DNA from 3 places in the Bacillus sp. FJAT-53060 genome. Region 3 is predicted to be linked to each of the others. Evidence: riboswitches for the same ligand, from Rfam matches in the RefSeq annotation. Region 3 holds a riboswitch; each other region holds the start of a gene.
What was found. A riboswitch is a leader RNA that binds a small molecule or an ion and turns the genes downstream of it on or off. The one in region 3 is predicted to bind S-adenosylmethionine.
Positions count from the first base shown of each region.

Region 1: another riboswitch for S-adenosylmethionine. It lies ahead of mtnK (S-methyl-5-thioribose kinase); the one in region 3 lies ahead of metK (methionine adenosyltransferase).
Region 2: another riboswitch for S-adenosylmethionine. It lies ahead of WAX46_RS09680 (bifunctional homocysteine S-methyltransferase/methylenetetrahydrofolate reductase); the one in region 3 lies ahead of metK (methionine adenosyltransferase).

Region 1 covers NZ_JBAWSW010000040.1:1,692-6,128, forward strand. Annotated here, with positions in the region: gene WAX46_RS13010 (PAS domain-containing sensor histidine kinase) at 1-980, shown strand, start outside; gene WAX46_RS13015 (methylated-DNA--[protein]-cysteine S-methyltransferase) at 982-1,473, shown strand; gene WAX46_RS13020 (hypothetical protein) at 1,564-1,698, shown strand; gene WAX46_RS13025 (hypothetical protein) at 1,831-2,118, opposite strand; gene mtnK (S-methyl-5-thioribose kinase) at 2,214-3,407, opposite strand; SAM riboswitch class I at 3,488-3,645, opposite strand; gene WAX46_RS13035 (pyridoxal phosphate-dependent aminotransferase) at 3,812-4,437, shown strand, end outside.
Region 2 covers NZ_JBAWSW010000022.1:12,018-16,454, reverse strand. Annotated here, with positions in the region: gene WAX46_RS09690 (CvfB family protein) at 1-189, opposite strand, end outside; gene WAX46_RS09685 (YajQ family cyclic di-GMP-binding protein) at 427-918, shown strand; SAM riboswitch class I at 1,000-1,119, shown strand; gene WAX46_RS09680 (bifunctional homocysteine S-methyltransferase/methylenetetrahydrofolate reductase) at 1,204-3,045, shown strand; gene metH (methionine synthase) at 3,029-4,437, shown strand, end outside.
Region 3 covers NZ_JBAWSW010000002.1:5,527-9,963, reverse strand. Annotated here, with positions in the region: gene asnB (asparagine synthase (glutamine-hydrolyzing)) at 1-326, opposite strand, end outside; gene metK (methionine adenosyltransferase) at 476-1,678, opposite strand; SAM riboswitch class I at 1,873-2,007, opposite strand; gene pckA (phosphoenolpyruvate carboxykinase (ATP)) at 2,234-3,820, shown strand; gene WAX46_RS01510 (DUF2584 domain-containing protein) at 3,857-4,099, opposite strand; gene WAX46_RS01505 (hypothetical protein) at 4,206-4,412, opposite strand.

The DNA.
Region 1 (4,437 bases), on a different contig from region 3:
ATCAATACCGCATGATTGATGTCAATCCCTCTGCGAGCGAGCTTCTTGGACTGAAGGATGATCATTTAACTGAAATGAGCCTTTTCCATATTCTTGCGCCATATCAGATCGAAAAATTGGCTCAGCCAGCTCAGACGATGTCATTAGATGAGATGGACAACGAAGTTCCGTTTGTGCTGAACCATCCAGATCAGCGCATACTGGAGTTCTCCTTTAAACGCAACATTATTCATAACATGAATCTGGCGATCTTTAGAGATGTGACAGAGCGGAAAGAATTAGAGGAGCGGGTGAGAAAATCAGATACACTTCATGTGGTCGGAGAGCTTGCTGCTGGAATTGCCCATGAAATTAGAAATCCGATGACGGCATTAAAAGGTTTCATTCAGCTGTTGAAAGGAAATATTGAAGGGGAGTATTCTCTCTATTTCAATGTCATCACATCAGAGCTAAAAAGAATTGAATCCATCATTACAGAATTTTTGATTTTAGCGAAGCCGCAAGCCATTGTGTATGAAGAAAAAAATGTGGTGCAAATTGTGAAAGACACGATGGATCTTTTGCACGCCCAGGCCAATCTTGGCAATGTCCAAATGCACCTGAATGTATTGGATGAGATTCCGCTTATCTACTGTGAACAAAATCAATTAAAGCAGGTCTTTATTAACATTTTAAAAAATGCGATTGAAGTGATGCCGCAGAAAGGAAATGTATACGTGAGTATTCAGCGGAAGGGCGACGAGCATATTGTCATCTCACTGCGTGATGAAGGATGCGGAATGACAGAGGATAAACTAAAGCGTCTCGGCGAACCATTTTATACAACGAAAGAAAGAGGAACTGGACTTGGTTTAATGGTCAGTTATAAAATTATTGAGGAGCATCAAGGAACCATTGAGGTTGAGAGTGAGGAAGGAGTAGGAACAGTTTTCCACCTCACTTTACCACTGAGACAACAAAGACAAGAAGGAGAGCTTTAATGTGTATTATACAGTCTATAGCGCACCAGTCGGGGAAATATACATACTAGAAAAAGACGGTTTCATCGTCGAAGTAATGTTTGATGATGAGCCGTTTATGACAAAAAAGCAGGTAGCCCATCTAAAAAAAGAAGATACGTCTGTATTACGAGAAGCGAAAAAACAGCTTCATGAGTATTTTCACGGTCATCGTAAAGTATTCGATCTTCCTCTCAAGCAATCAGGCTCTTCGTTTCAAGAGCAAATATGGGAGGCACTTTCTGCTATTCCGTATGGTGAATCAAGAAGCTATGCAGATATTGCAGAAGAGATCGGCAATCCAAAGGCTGTCAGAGCTGTAGGACAAGCCAATCGGCGAAATGCATTGCCTATTTTTATTCCGTGTCACCGGGTTATTGGTAAAGACCGGTCATTGACAGGCTATGCAGGAACGAAGACGGATATGAAAGCAGTTCTGCTTGAATTAGAAGGCATCCCTTTTGTTAAAAAATAAATCGATTGACCTGTTCCAAATGTTTGACAAGCGACATATCCTTTTATTAAGCTAAAAAAGTTGGTTGAGGGAAAAAGGAGGGATGCTAGGATGTTTTTGGGAAAAAAAGATAAAATGTATGCCGTGACGTCACTATGTGTCAAAATGAACGTCTTGACGGAGGAACAGAAGAAAGAAATATTAGCTAAAACGATCGAAACAAAAGAGCATGGTGCTCTTAAATGACAAGAACATGTCGCTTTTTTATATTAGAGTGCGATGCTTTCCGTGAAAAGAGCATAGATCTCCTCTGTATAATGCGAAGTGATGATTCCTTTCTTTGTAATCATACATGAAATGAGATGATGAAGAATAACATCAAAGGTCGAAAGCGGTGCTGCCACAAAAAATGGAATTTGCATTTTTATTCGCTGAAACGGTATCTAATGCCCAGGCAAGATTAACGGCTGTTGGACGAGCACGATATAAATATTCCTTTAGTCGAGCTACTACTTTTTTAAAGACATCAATCTCTTCTGTTTTAATCTCTTGGGCACTGAGTGCCAGCCTGAAAGCTTTTGTAATGCCAATAGCAGGTGCTCCGCACACTTTTAATGTCACGATTGCATAATAGACATCTTCTTTTGTATATAAGTGCTCAAACACAGTTTCCAGCCGGTCATATTTGTTGATTCAGAAATTTTAATTCGGTTTTCCCAATCGACGGAACGAAGAACTTCAAATTCTTTAGACAAAACCCGTCACTCCTTTACAGATTGCTGGAATAATGCGACGAGGTCAGACGCAGTTTCCACTGCAAGGTATTGTTTGATGAATGTTTTTCCGAGGGCCAGAGCTCCTTTTTTCTTCTGAAGCCTTCTAGATGTTGATGGAATCGTATCAAGATCAGCCGCATGAGCAAAACCAATTGTTCGTCGAACAAGCTCACAGCCAGCAAAGCCTGTCGCTTCTTTTAAAATACGGTCAAAGGTTGTGTCTAAAAAGCTGTTTGATCCACTGAACGCTTCAATGCTGTCTTCTTTCCAAGCTTTTGTGAACACTTCTTTGAATGTAGCCCATACATTGACAACATGGTTAAAAAGAGGCTGCTGTTCTTGTTCATTCTCACGAGATAAAGCATTCAAGAGTAGATTAGCAATAAAGTGACCGATATCAAATCCAAAAGGGCCATAAAAAGCGAATTCTGGATCAATAATCTTTGTTTCACTTTCACTTGTAAAAATACTGCCTGTATGAAGATCTCCATGAACAAGTGTTTCAGTTGAGGTTAAGAAGATGCGCTTCAGCTCTGCTGCTTTAACTTGCAGTTCAACATCAGCCCACAGCGCTTTCGCATCTTCTCTTAATTCCTCTTCGAAGTCATTTGTTTCGCTATCAAAGAAAGGGTCTGTGAAGACAAGCTTTTCAGTGATGTCACATAAATCAGGATTGGTAAACAGCTTTACGAATTGTTTTTTGATTTTAGGATTCGTAACAAAATCAGATGTGTAAAATAGTGTTTTGCCTAAAAACTCTCCGACATGACGGGATAAATGCGGATAATGTTTTCCGGCAATTAGCCCTTTTCTGACGATTTCTAAGTGTGATAGATCTTCCATTGCTGTCACAGCAAGAGCAGTATCGGAATAATAAACTACTGGCACGAAGTGCGGCGCAAACTCTGACTGCTTGATCAGTGCAGCACTTTCAATTCTTGCACGGTCTAATGTAAGAGGCCAGCTCTCCCCGACAACCTTTGCATAGGGCAAAGCTTGCTTCATAATCAGCCCTTTTTCGTGTTTGTGATCAAAAATATGAAAGACGTAATTTAAATTCCCGTCACCAATTTCGGTACATGTCAAATGACTGCTTTCTTGGATTAATCCAAGTCTAATTGCTAGTGCAACTGCCGAACTCTCTGTTAATTCTTCATATGATGCCGTAAGTGTAACCAATTACTTCCCCTCCAAATCATATAAAAAAGCCTCTTTCTCTTGAGAGAAAGAGGCTTGATGGCGTGTATACTCTAAGCCTCTCTTATCTCTCAGCACATACGACTGATGGAATTAGCACCGTGCCCTATAAGACAATTGTCTTGGCGCTTTACTTGCTGCGCCCCACTTCACAGTGGTATTAACGGTCGGTTGCTGTTGGGGTCAAAAGGCCAAATCCCTCGCCCAACTCTCGATAAGAGAAATCAATTATGTAATTGTTTCATGTCTGCATGTATTTCTTAATTCAAGATATTATCAGAGCTGCTCTTTACATGTCAATCTTTTTTCCGAAATGGCTTTACAATTCATAAAACAATCTATTACAGTGAGTGTATTGTCAAGTAACTTGAATAGAAGGTGAAGAGATGGAATTTCAACAATCAGATGTGTTGAAACATTTACCGAAACAGTTTTTTGCAGCGCTTGTCCAAAAGGTACAGAAAAAAGTGCAGGAAGGGGTAGATGTGATTAATTTAGGCCAGGGAAATCCTGATCAGCCAACCCCGTCACATATTGTGAAAGCCATGCAGGAAGCTGTAGCAAAGCCTGAAAATCATCAATACTCCTCATTCCGTGGAACAGCAAAATTAAAAAAAGCCGCCGCTGTCTTTTATGAAAGAGAATATGGCGTCACGCTTGACCCAATGACGGAGATTGCGATTTTATTTGGCGGGAAAGCGGGACTTGTTGAGCTGCCACAATGCTTACTGAATCCTAATGATACGCTACTTGTTCCGGACCCTGGTTATCCTGATTATTGGTCAGGTGCCGTGCTTGCTGGAGCCAACATGGTCACCATGCCTCTGCTTGAAAAACATCAATTTTTACCTGATTACAATCTATTGTCAGAGGATGATAAGAAAAAGGCAAAATTGATGTACTTAAATTATCCAAACAATCCGACTGGCGCCACTGCAAGTCGTGCATTTTTTGAAGAAACTGTTACTTTTGCGAAAGATTACAGGATGTGTGTTGTTCATGATTTCGCATA
Region 2 (4,437 bases), on a different contig from region 3:
TATTTTCATCGTAGCTGCCAGTCTTTCACCATGATCTACATATAAGTAGACTTCTACTTCATCTCGATCTTCAATATCCTCTGTCATCTCACTGCGGTGTAAGAGGACAGAATCTTTACCATCTGTTAAAAAATAGCCGTACTCCATCTCTTTATCTATTTGCAAGGTCAATTGCTCACCTGGTCTCATGTTCTCTTCCTTCCTATCTACCCATTAAAGAGCGTTCGTTCATCATTTGATTCACTTTATTCTACTATACTTCTTTCAACATGAACATCTCTAGTTCTGTTAGCTAAAGTGGACAAACTGCACTCGATTTATACCCCATGCAACTCAACTCTTTGATTTGTCTGTTCAATAAAATTTCTTCTTCACCTATTTGCATGATAAGATAGACGCAATATCTACAAATGGAGGTCATGCGTTATGGCAAAAGAAAGTTCATTTGATATCGTATCGAAGGTAGAGCTCCCTGAGGTGCAAAACGCCATTCAAGCAGCGCTTAAAGAAATCAAAAACCGCTATGATTTTAAAGGGAGTAAAAGTGATATTTCACTCGAAAAAGAAGAGCTCTCTCTCATCTCTGATGATGACTTTAAGCTTGAACAGCTAAAAGATGTGCTTGTGACCAAGCTGATTAAACGAAATGTACCAACTAAAAACATTGACTACGGAAAAACCGAGCATGCCCTAGGCGGGACAGTCCGTCAGCGCGCCAAGCTGATTAGCGGCATCGATAAAGACAATGCCAAAAAGATCCATGCACTCATTAAGCAGTCTGGCCTTAAAGTAAAATCTCAATTACAGGATGACCAAGTGCGCGTCACAGGAAAAAATAAAGATGATTTACAAGCGGTCATGTCACTCATGCGAAAAGCTGATTTGCCGATTGATGTCCAATTTATAAATTTTCGATAAATTTCAAATTTTCCATTGATTATTTCCGATTTTTTCGATACAGTTGATGGAAGTTCAATTCATTGACATGTTCATAGCGTTTTCTTATCAAGAGAGGCAGAGGGACTGGCCCTGTGAAGCCTCAGCAACCGGTGTAGTAGAAATAGATGTTTCTATGACCAAGGTGCTAAATCCAGCAAGCAACTGCTTGGAAGATAAGGAGAAGAATTTCGATACAGCCAAAAGTCTTCTTCTTATCAGAAGGCTTTTTTGTTTTTTTGTTACATAGAAATAAGGAGGAACACAATGGGCCTATTACAAGACTTACAAAATCGCGTACTGATTGCGGATGGAGCAATGGGAACACTTTTATATTCTTATGGCATTGACCGCTGCTTTGAAGAATTAAATTTATCAAGAGAAGGAGAAGTGAAAAGAGTTCACGAGGCGTATGTTCAGGCTGGAGCTGACATCATCCAAACGAACACGTACGGTGCGAATTATATTAAATTATCCCGCTACGGCTTAGAGGAAGAAACGAAACGCATCAATACAAAAGCGGTACAAATTGCTAAGGCAGCTGCTCGCTCTGCTTATGTACTTGGAACGATTGGCGGCATTCTAACGTTTAACAAAAATGCCTACTCTTTAGATGAGATTAAACGAAGCTTTAGAGAACAGCTGTATATCCTATTAAATGAGCAGCCTGACGGATTATTGCTTGAAACGTATTATGACCTTGATGAGGCAAAGGCCGTTCTCCAGATTGCACGTAAAGAAACGACTCTTCCGATTGTCATGAACGTCTCCATGCACGAGCAAGGTTTTCTGCAGGACGGTACACCGCTAAAAGACGGTTTATCTGAATTATCCTCTCTTGGCGCTGATGTCGTTGGCATCAACTGCAGGCTGGGCCCTTATCATATGATTCAGGCACTCGAAAGCGTACCACTTTTAGAAAATTCCCATTTATCTGTCTATCCTAACAGCAGTCTCCCATCCCTTGAAGAAGGCAGACTTGTTTATGATACAGATAATGATTATTTCCGAAATAGTGCACTAGCGTTTAGAAATCAAGGTGCACGCATCATCGGCGGCTGCTGTGGAACGACGCCTCAACATATTAGCGCCATGGCAAAAGCGGTCAAAGATTTAGGACCGATCACAGAAAAAGAAGTGAAAGTTTTAAAAGAGGAAATCATTTCGATTCAAGACCAGCGCACAGAGCCAGGCCTTGACGAGCTGGCTGTTAAAAAACGATCGATTATCGTAGAACTGGACCCGCCAAAGAAGCTGAACTTTGAAAAATTCCTTGTCGCAGCGAACGAATTAAAGAGTGCAGGCATTGATGCCCTGACGTTAGCTGATAATTCTCTTGCTACCCCGCGCATTAGCAATGTGGCTTGCGGCGCTTTATTGAAACAGCAGCTTGATATACGCTCACTTGTCCATATTACATGTCGTGATCGTAATTTAATCGGACTCCAATCCCATTTGATGGGACTTGATACACTTGGATTAACCGATATTTTAGCGATCACAGGCGACCCGTCTAAAATTGGTGATTTCCCAGGTGCAACGTCTGTTTATGATTTAACTTCCTTTGATTTGATCCGTCTGATCAAACAATTTAACGATGGACTTTCTTTCTCTGGGAAGCCTCTTGGCAAAAAAACCAATTTTTCAGTGGCAGGCGCATTTAACCCAAATGTGCGCCATATTGATAAGGCCGTCAAACGGCTTGAGAAAAAAATAGAATATGGTGCTGATTATTTCATCTCACAGCCTGTTTATTCCGAGGAACAGCTTGTAAAAATTCATGAGGAAAGCCGTCATTTGGATAAACCGATTTATATCGGCATTATGCCTTTAACAAGCAGCCGAAATGCAGAGTTTATTCATCATGAAATTCCGGGCATCAAGCTGTCTGACTCGATTCGTGAGATTATGGCAAAGGCAGGAGAAGATAAGGAAAAGCAGCGAACAGAAGGCTTAGCGATTGCCCGATCTTTATTAGATACAGCCTGCGAATTGTTTAATGGCATCTATTTAATTACCCCTTTCCTTCGATCAGATTTAACAGCAGAACTCACGACCTACATCCATCAGAAAGAAAAGGAGTCAAACACACATGTCAACTATCACTGAACAGCTCAAGAAACGCATCCTCGTCCTTGATGGTGCTATGGGTACAATGATTCAAAATGCCAATCTCACAGCAGAGGACTTTGGCGGAGAAGAATATGAGGGCTGTAACGAGTATTTGAATATGACAGCCCCTCACGTCATCTCCACGATCCACCGTGAATATCTTGAGGCCAGTGCGGATTTCATTGAAACGAATACGTTCGGCGCGACAAAGCTCGTCCTTGATGAATACGAACTTGGTCATCTCGCCTATGAACTCAATGTACGAGCTGCTCAGCTTGCAAAGGATGAAGCAGATCGTTTCTCCACACCGGAGTGGCCTCGTTTTGTTGTAGGCGCAATGGGGCCTACAACAAAAACATTATCTGTGACAGGCGGCGCAACTTTTGAAGAGCTCGTCGCAAACTATGAGGAGCAAGCCCGTGCTCTTATTGATGGCAAATGTGATGCCCTTCTTTTAGAAACAAGCCAAGACATGCTGAATGTAAAAGCAGGGTTTAAAGGTATTCAGGAAGCCTTTCACGCTACCGGTAATCAATTACCACTCATGGTGTCAGGTACGATTGAACCAATGGGCACCACTCTTGCTGGTCAAGATATTGAAGCCTTTTATATCTCACTTGAGCATATGAAACCAATCAGCGTTGGCCTAAACTGTGCAACTGGTCCAGAATTTATGACAGACCATATCCGCACACTCTCCTCCATCGCAAAGTCGGCTGTCAGCTGCTACCCAAACGCTGGTCTCCCGGATGAAGATGGTCAATACCACGAATCCCCTGCTTCTCTTGCTAAAAAAATCGCCGCATTTGCAAAGGAAGGCTGGTTAAATATCGTTGGGGGCTGCTGCGGAACAACACCAGCTCATATTCAGGCATTGTCAGATGAAGTGCGCTCGCTTCAGCCGCGAAGCATGTCTCAGGAATCCTCTCCTCATACCGTATCAGGAATTGAGCCACTCATTTACGAAGAAGCCATGCGCCCGCTTTTTGTAGGAGAGCGGACAAATGTTATTGGTTCTCGCAAATTCAAACGATTGATTGCTGAACAAAAGTTTGAAGAGGCGTCCGAAATAGCTCGTGCTCAGGTGAAAAATGGCGCTCACGTCATTGATGTGTGTCTAGCAGATCCAGACCGTGATGAGGCAGCAGATATGGAAGGCTTTTTAAAAGAAGCCATGAAAAAGGTCAAAGCCCCTTTTGTCATTGATTCAACTGATAAACATGTGATTGAAAAAGCGCTCACCTATTCTCAAGGGAAAGCCATCATCAATTCCATTAACCTAGAGGATGGAGAAAAGCGGTTTGAAGAGATTCTTCCGCTTGTAAAACTATATGGCGGCGCACTTGTTGTTGGAACAATCGATGAAACCGGGATGGCTGTGACAGCAGA
Region 3 (4,437 bases):
GTGGCAAGAAGGACTTCTGTATCAGAATCTGTACTGAACGTGTAGCCTTTTTTCACAAGCTCTTCCTTCAGCTCCACATAGTTATAAATTTCTCCATTGAAAATAATCCAATATTTTTCATCTTCATAAGAAAAAGGCTGCTTTCCATGTTCAACATCTATTATACTTAAACGTCTAAATCCAAAACCTACATGCTCATCATGAAAGTATCCCTCATCATCTGGACCACGATGAACGATGAGACGATTCATTTGTTTAATTAACTCTTCCTGCTCTGTAGTTTCGGACAATGGACGGTGATTAAATACACCAACAAACCCACACATATTATTGCCTCCACGTTATGTTATTTCTTTAAAAGTAGACCTATAATTAGACAGTATTTTGCCCTATTTCGTTTCACATTTTTATGCTTTTTGTTAAAATTTTTTTAATCAAAAGGAAAACCGCTTAAAATAAGCGGTTTAATATGTTTTTATTGTCCTAATGCTTCTTTGCGAAGCGTGTCTGCCTTATCTATTTTTTCCCATGGAAGATCTAAGTCGTGACGGCCAAAATGTCCGTATGCAGCTGTTTGTTTATAGATAGGGCGACGCAGGTCAAGCATTTTAATAATGCCAGCCGGACGAAGATCAAAGTTCACACGAACCACTTCAATTAACTTTTCTTCAGACGCTTTTCCTGTTCCAAATGTATCAATTGAAATCGATACAGGCTGTGCTACACCAATTGCATAAGCAAGTTGTACTTCACAAGAATCTGCAAGGCCAGCTGCTACGATGTTTTTCGCTACGTAGCGAGCAGCGTATGCCGCAGAACGGTCAACCTTCGTTGCATCCTTTCCAGAGAAAGCACCGCCGCCATGACGAGCGTAGCCGCCATACGTGTCAACGATGATTTTACGTCCGGTTAAACCAGCATCCCCTTGAGGTCCACCGATCACGAAACGACCTGTTGGGTTAATAAAGTATTTTGTCTCTTCATCAATCAGTTCACTTGGAACCACAGGGTTAATCACATGCTCTTTTATGTCGCTTTGAATTTGTTCAAGTGTCACTTCTGGTGCATGCTGTGTGGAGATAACCACTGTATCAATACGAGCAGGTTTGTTTTGCTCATCATATTCAACTGTTACTTGTGTTTTTCCATCTGGACGAAGATATGCAAGTGTTTCATCCTTGCGAACTTCTGTTAAACGACGAGATAATTTATGCGCTAGTGAAATCGGCAGCGGCATAAGCTCTTCTGTTTCGTTGTTTGCAAAACCAAACATAAGCCCTTGATCACCTGCACCGATTGCATCAATTTCTTCTTCGGTCATTGTTCCTTCACGTGCTTCAAGTGCTTTGTCTACACCTTGCGCAATATCAGCAGACTGCTCATCAATTGACGTAAGAACCGCACATGTTTCCGCATCAAAACCATATTTCGCACGTGTGTAGCCAATTTCTTTAATCGTGTCACGTACCGTGTTTGGAATATCGACATAAGTAGACGTTGTAATCTCACCGCTTACTAATACGAGACCGGTTGTTACAGAAGTTTCACAGGCAACGCGTGCATTTGGATCTTTCTTTAAAATTTCATCCAAAATGCTGTCTGAAATTTGATCACAGATTTTATCCGGATGTCCTTCCGTCACTGATTCTGAAGTAAATAAACGACGATTTTGACTCATAATGGCTATTTCCTCCTGTACAAGACCACATCATCCCAAAATGAGGTCTCCAATTATGATACGGAACTCGTTCCCTCTTATATGAAAACATTTATATTAGAGATGTTATTGGCAATTTGTTCATAGGGTTTCCCCAAAATAAAAAAACCATTTCCTTCATTGTGAGGAAAGGGTCTGAGATCGCATGCCTTTCACTCTTATCGCTCAAGGTGTTCTTGTACCTTGCATCAGGTTAGCACCTTGGTTTCTCAGCATATTCATGCCTTTTTCATAAGAAACCGGTTGCTGGGCTTCATCGGGCCTGTCCCTCCACCAACTCGGGATAAGAGTATCCGTTCAATAAGATATCTTATATTAAATCCTTGCGTCATGTCAATGCTTCATAGGAATTATCTTCCCTCTTTTTTTACCTCATGATTAGCATCACCAAAAAGCATATTTTCATTGCAGAAATGAAAAAACACACACAAAAACATTCAAATAGTATAGACTATTATTATTAATGTGTTATACTAATTGAAACAAACAAATTCAACGGTAAAGGAAGGGTTTTTTATGAACTCAGTGGATTTAAAAGAAGATTTGCAGTCATTGCTCTCATTAGGAAATACGCACCAAAATTTATCTGTTCCGAAACTTGTTGAAAAGATTTTGGCCCGTCATGAAGGGGTTTTGACATCAACAGGTGCTGTCCGTGCCACAACTGGTGCCTACACTGGACGTTCACCTAAAGATAAATTTATCGTTAAAGAAGATAGCTCTGAGCATAAAATTGATTGGGGTCAAGTGAATCAGCCGATCTCTAAAGACGCTTTTGATCGTTTATATACAAAGGTTGTGTCATACTTAAAAGAACGTGATGAACTATTTGTCTTTGAAGGATTCGCGGGCGCTGATGAAAGATACCGTATGCCGATTACAGTTGTAAACGAATTTGCATGGCACAATCTCTTTGCAAAGCAGCTATTTATCAGACCTGACGGATCAACACCATCATCAAACGAAAAACCTTTCACCATCTTATCTGCCCCTCACTTTAAAGCAGATCCTGAAACAGATGGAACAAACTCTGAAACGTTTATTATCGTTTCTTTCGAAAAACGGACGATTCTCATCGGCGGAACAGAATATGCAGGAGAGATGAAGAAATCCATTTTCTCTGTGATGAACTATCTGCTGCCTGAGCAAAATATTCTATCTATGCACTGCTCAGCAAACGTTGGTCAAGAAGGCGATGTCGCATTATTCTTTGGTCTTTCAGGAACTGGGAAAACAACGCTTTCTGCAAGCGCAAGCCGCAAGCTCATCGGAGACGATGAACACGGCTGGTCTGGCACAGGTGTCTTCAATATCGAGGGCGGATGCTATGCGAAATGTGTGAACTTAAGTGAAGAAAAAGAACCACAAATTTACAAAGCCATCAGCTTCGGCTCAGTGCTTGAAAATGTTGTTCTTGATGAAGAAACACGTGAAGCGGATTATGATGACACATTCTTTACTGAAAATACACGTGCTGCTTATCCAATCGAAATGATTGATAACATCGTGAAACCAAGTATTGCAGGTCATCCATCTGCCATTGTCTTTTTAACAGCTGATGCATTTGGCGTTTTACCTCCAATCAGCCGTTTAACGAAAGAACAGGCTATGTACCATTTCTTAAGCGGCTATACAAGTAAATTAGCAGGAACTGAACGCGGGGTGACGTCTCCAGAAACAACGTTCTCTACTTGCTTCGGTTCACCGTTCTTGCCACTTCCAGCTCACGTCTATGCAGAAATGCTCGGCAAAAAAATCGATGAGCACGGCGCTAAAGTATTCCTTGTGAATACAGGCTGGACTGGCGGAGGCTATGGTACGGGTAAACGAATGAATCTTGCTCATACAAGAGCGATGGTGCAGGCAGCGATCGAAGGTGACCTTGACAATGCCGAACTGATCACTGACGATATCTTTGGATTACACATTCCACTTCATATTCCAGGTGTACCAGATGAAGTGCTTCAACCTGCTAAAACGTGGGCAGACCAAGATGCTTATCAAGAAAAAGCACACTTCCTTGCCACTGAATTTAAAAAGAACTTCAAAAAATTCAGCCATGCAGCAAGTGACATTGAAGCAAAAGGCGGACCACTCGTCTAAAAAACAAAAGCTGAGGGATTTATTTCCTCAGCTTTTTTAATTCGTTGAATGCAATGACACAAGGCGATAAGTTACCTTGGTGACATTGTCTGTGAGCTCCAACTTTTCAACAAATGCTGTCCCAGTTTTTTCTCCATCTTTCGTTTTACGCACTTCAAGCGGAATATTTAATGGATAAATGCGGTAACCTTCCTTCATGAGCTCAAACACATTTTCTTCAATTCTTACCTCTTTCCCTTTCGTGACAATCATTGTATTAAATTCAACAGGCATTCCCATAATGAAAATCCCCCTACTTTCTATATTTCTTTCTTCCATTTATTTTACCACATTTCCGCTTTTTCGGCTGTGCATCTATGTCGTCAGCCGTCTGACAACCTCTCGATCATGCTGAGGCGGGAAATAATGATTGTATCCGTGAAAAAACCATGTTTCCAGACTTCCCGTGGATGCTTGACAGTTTTTTATTTAAAAAGCTAGGGCGATCTTTTTCATCGATCAAATGGCGGTAGACAGTGAGTGCTTCCACCCCTGAAATGACTTGATCTGCCTCATAATCTGCTGATCTCTCTCCCCCTTGCAACTTTAACACTATTAAAAAACATTTTTCCTTTTTT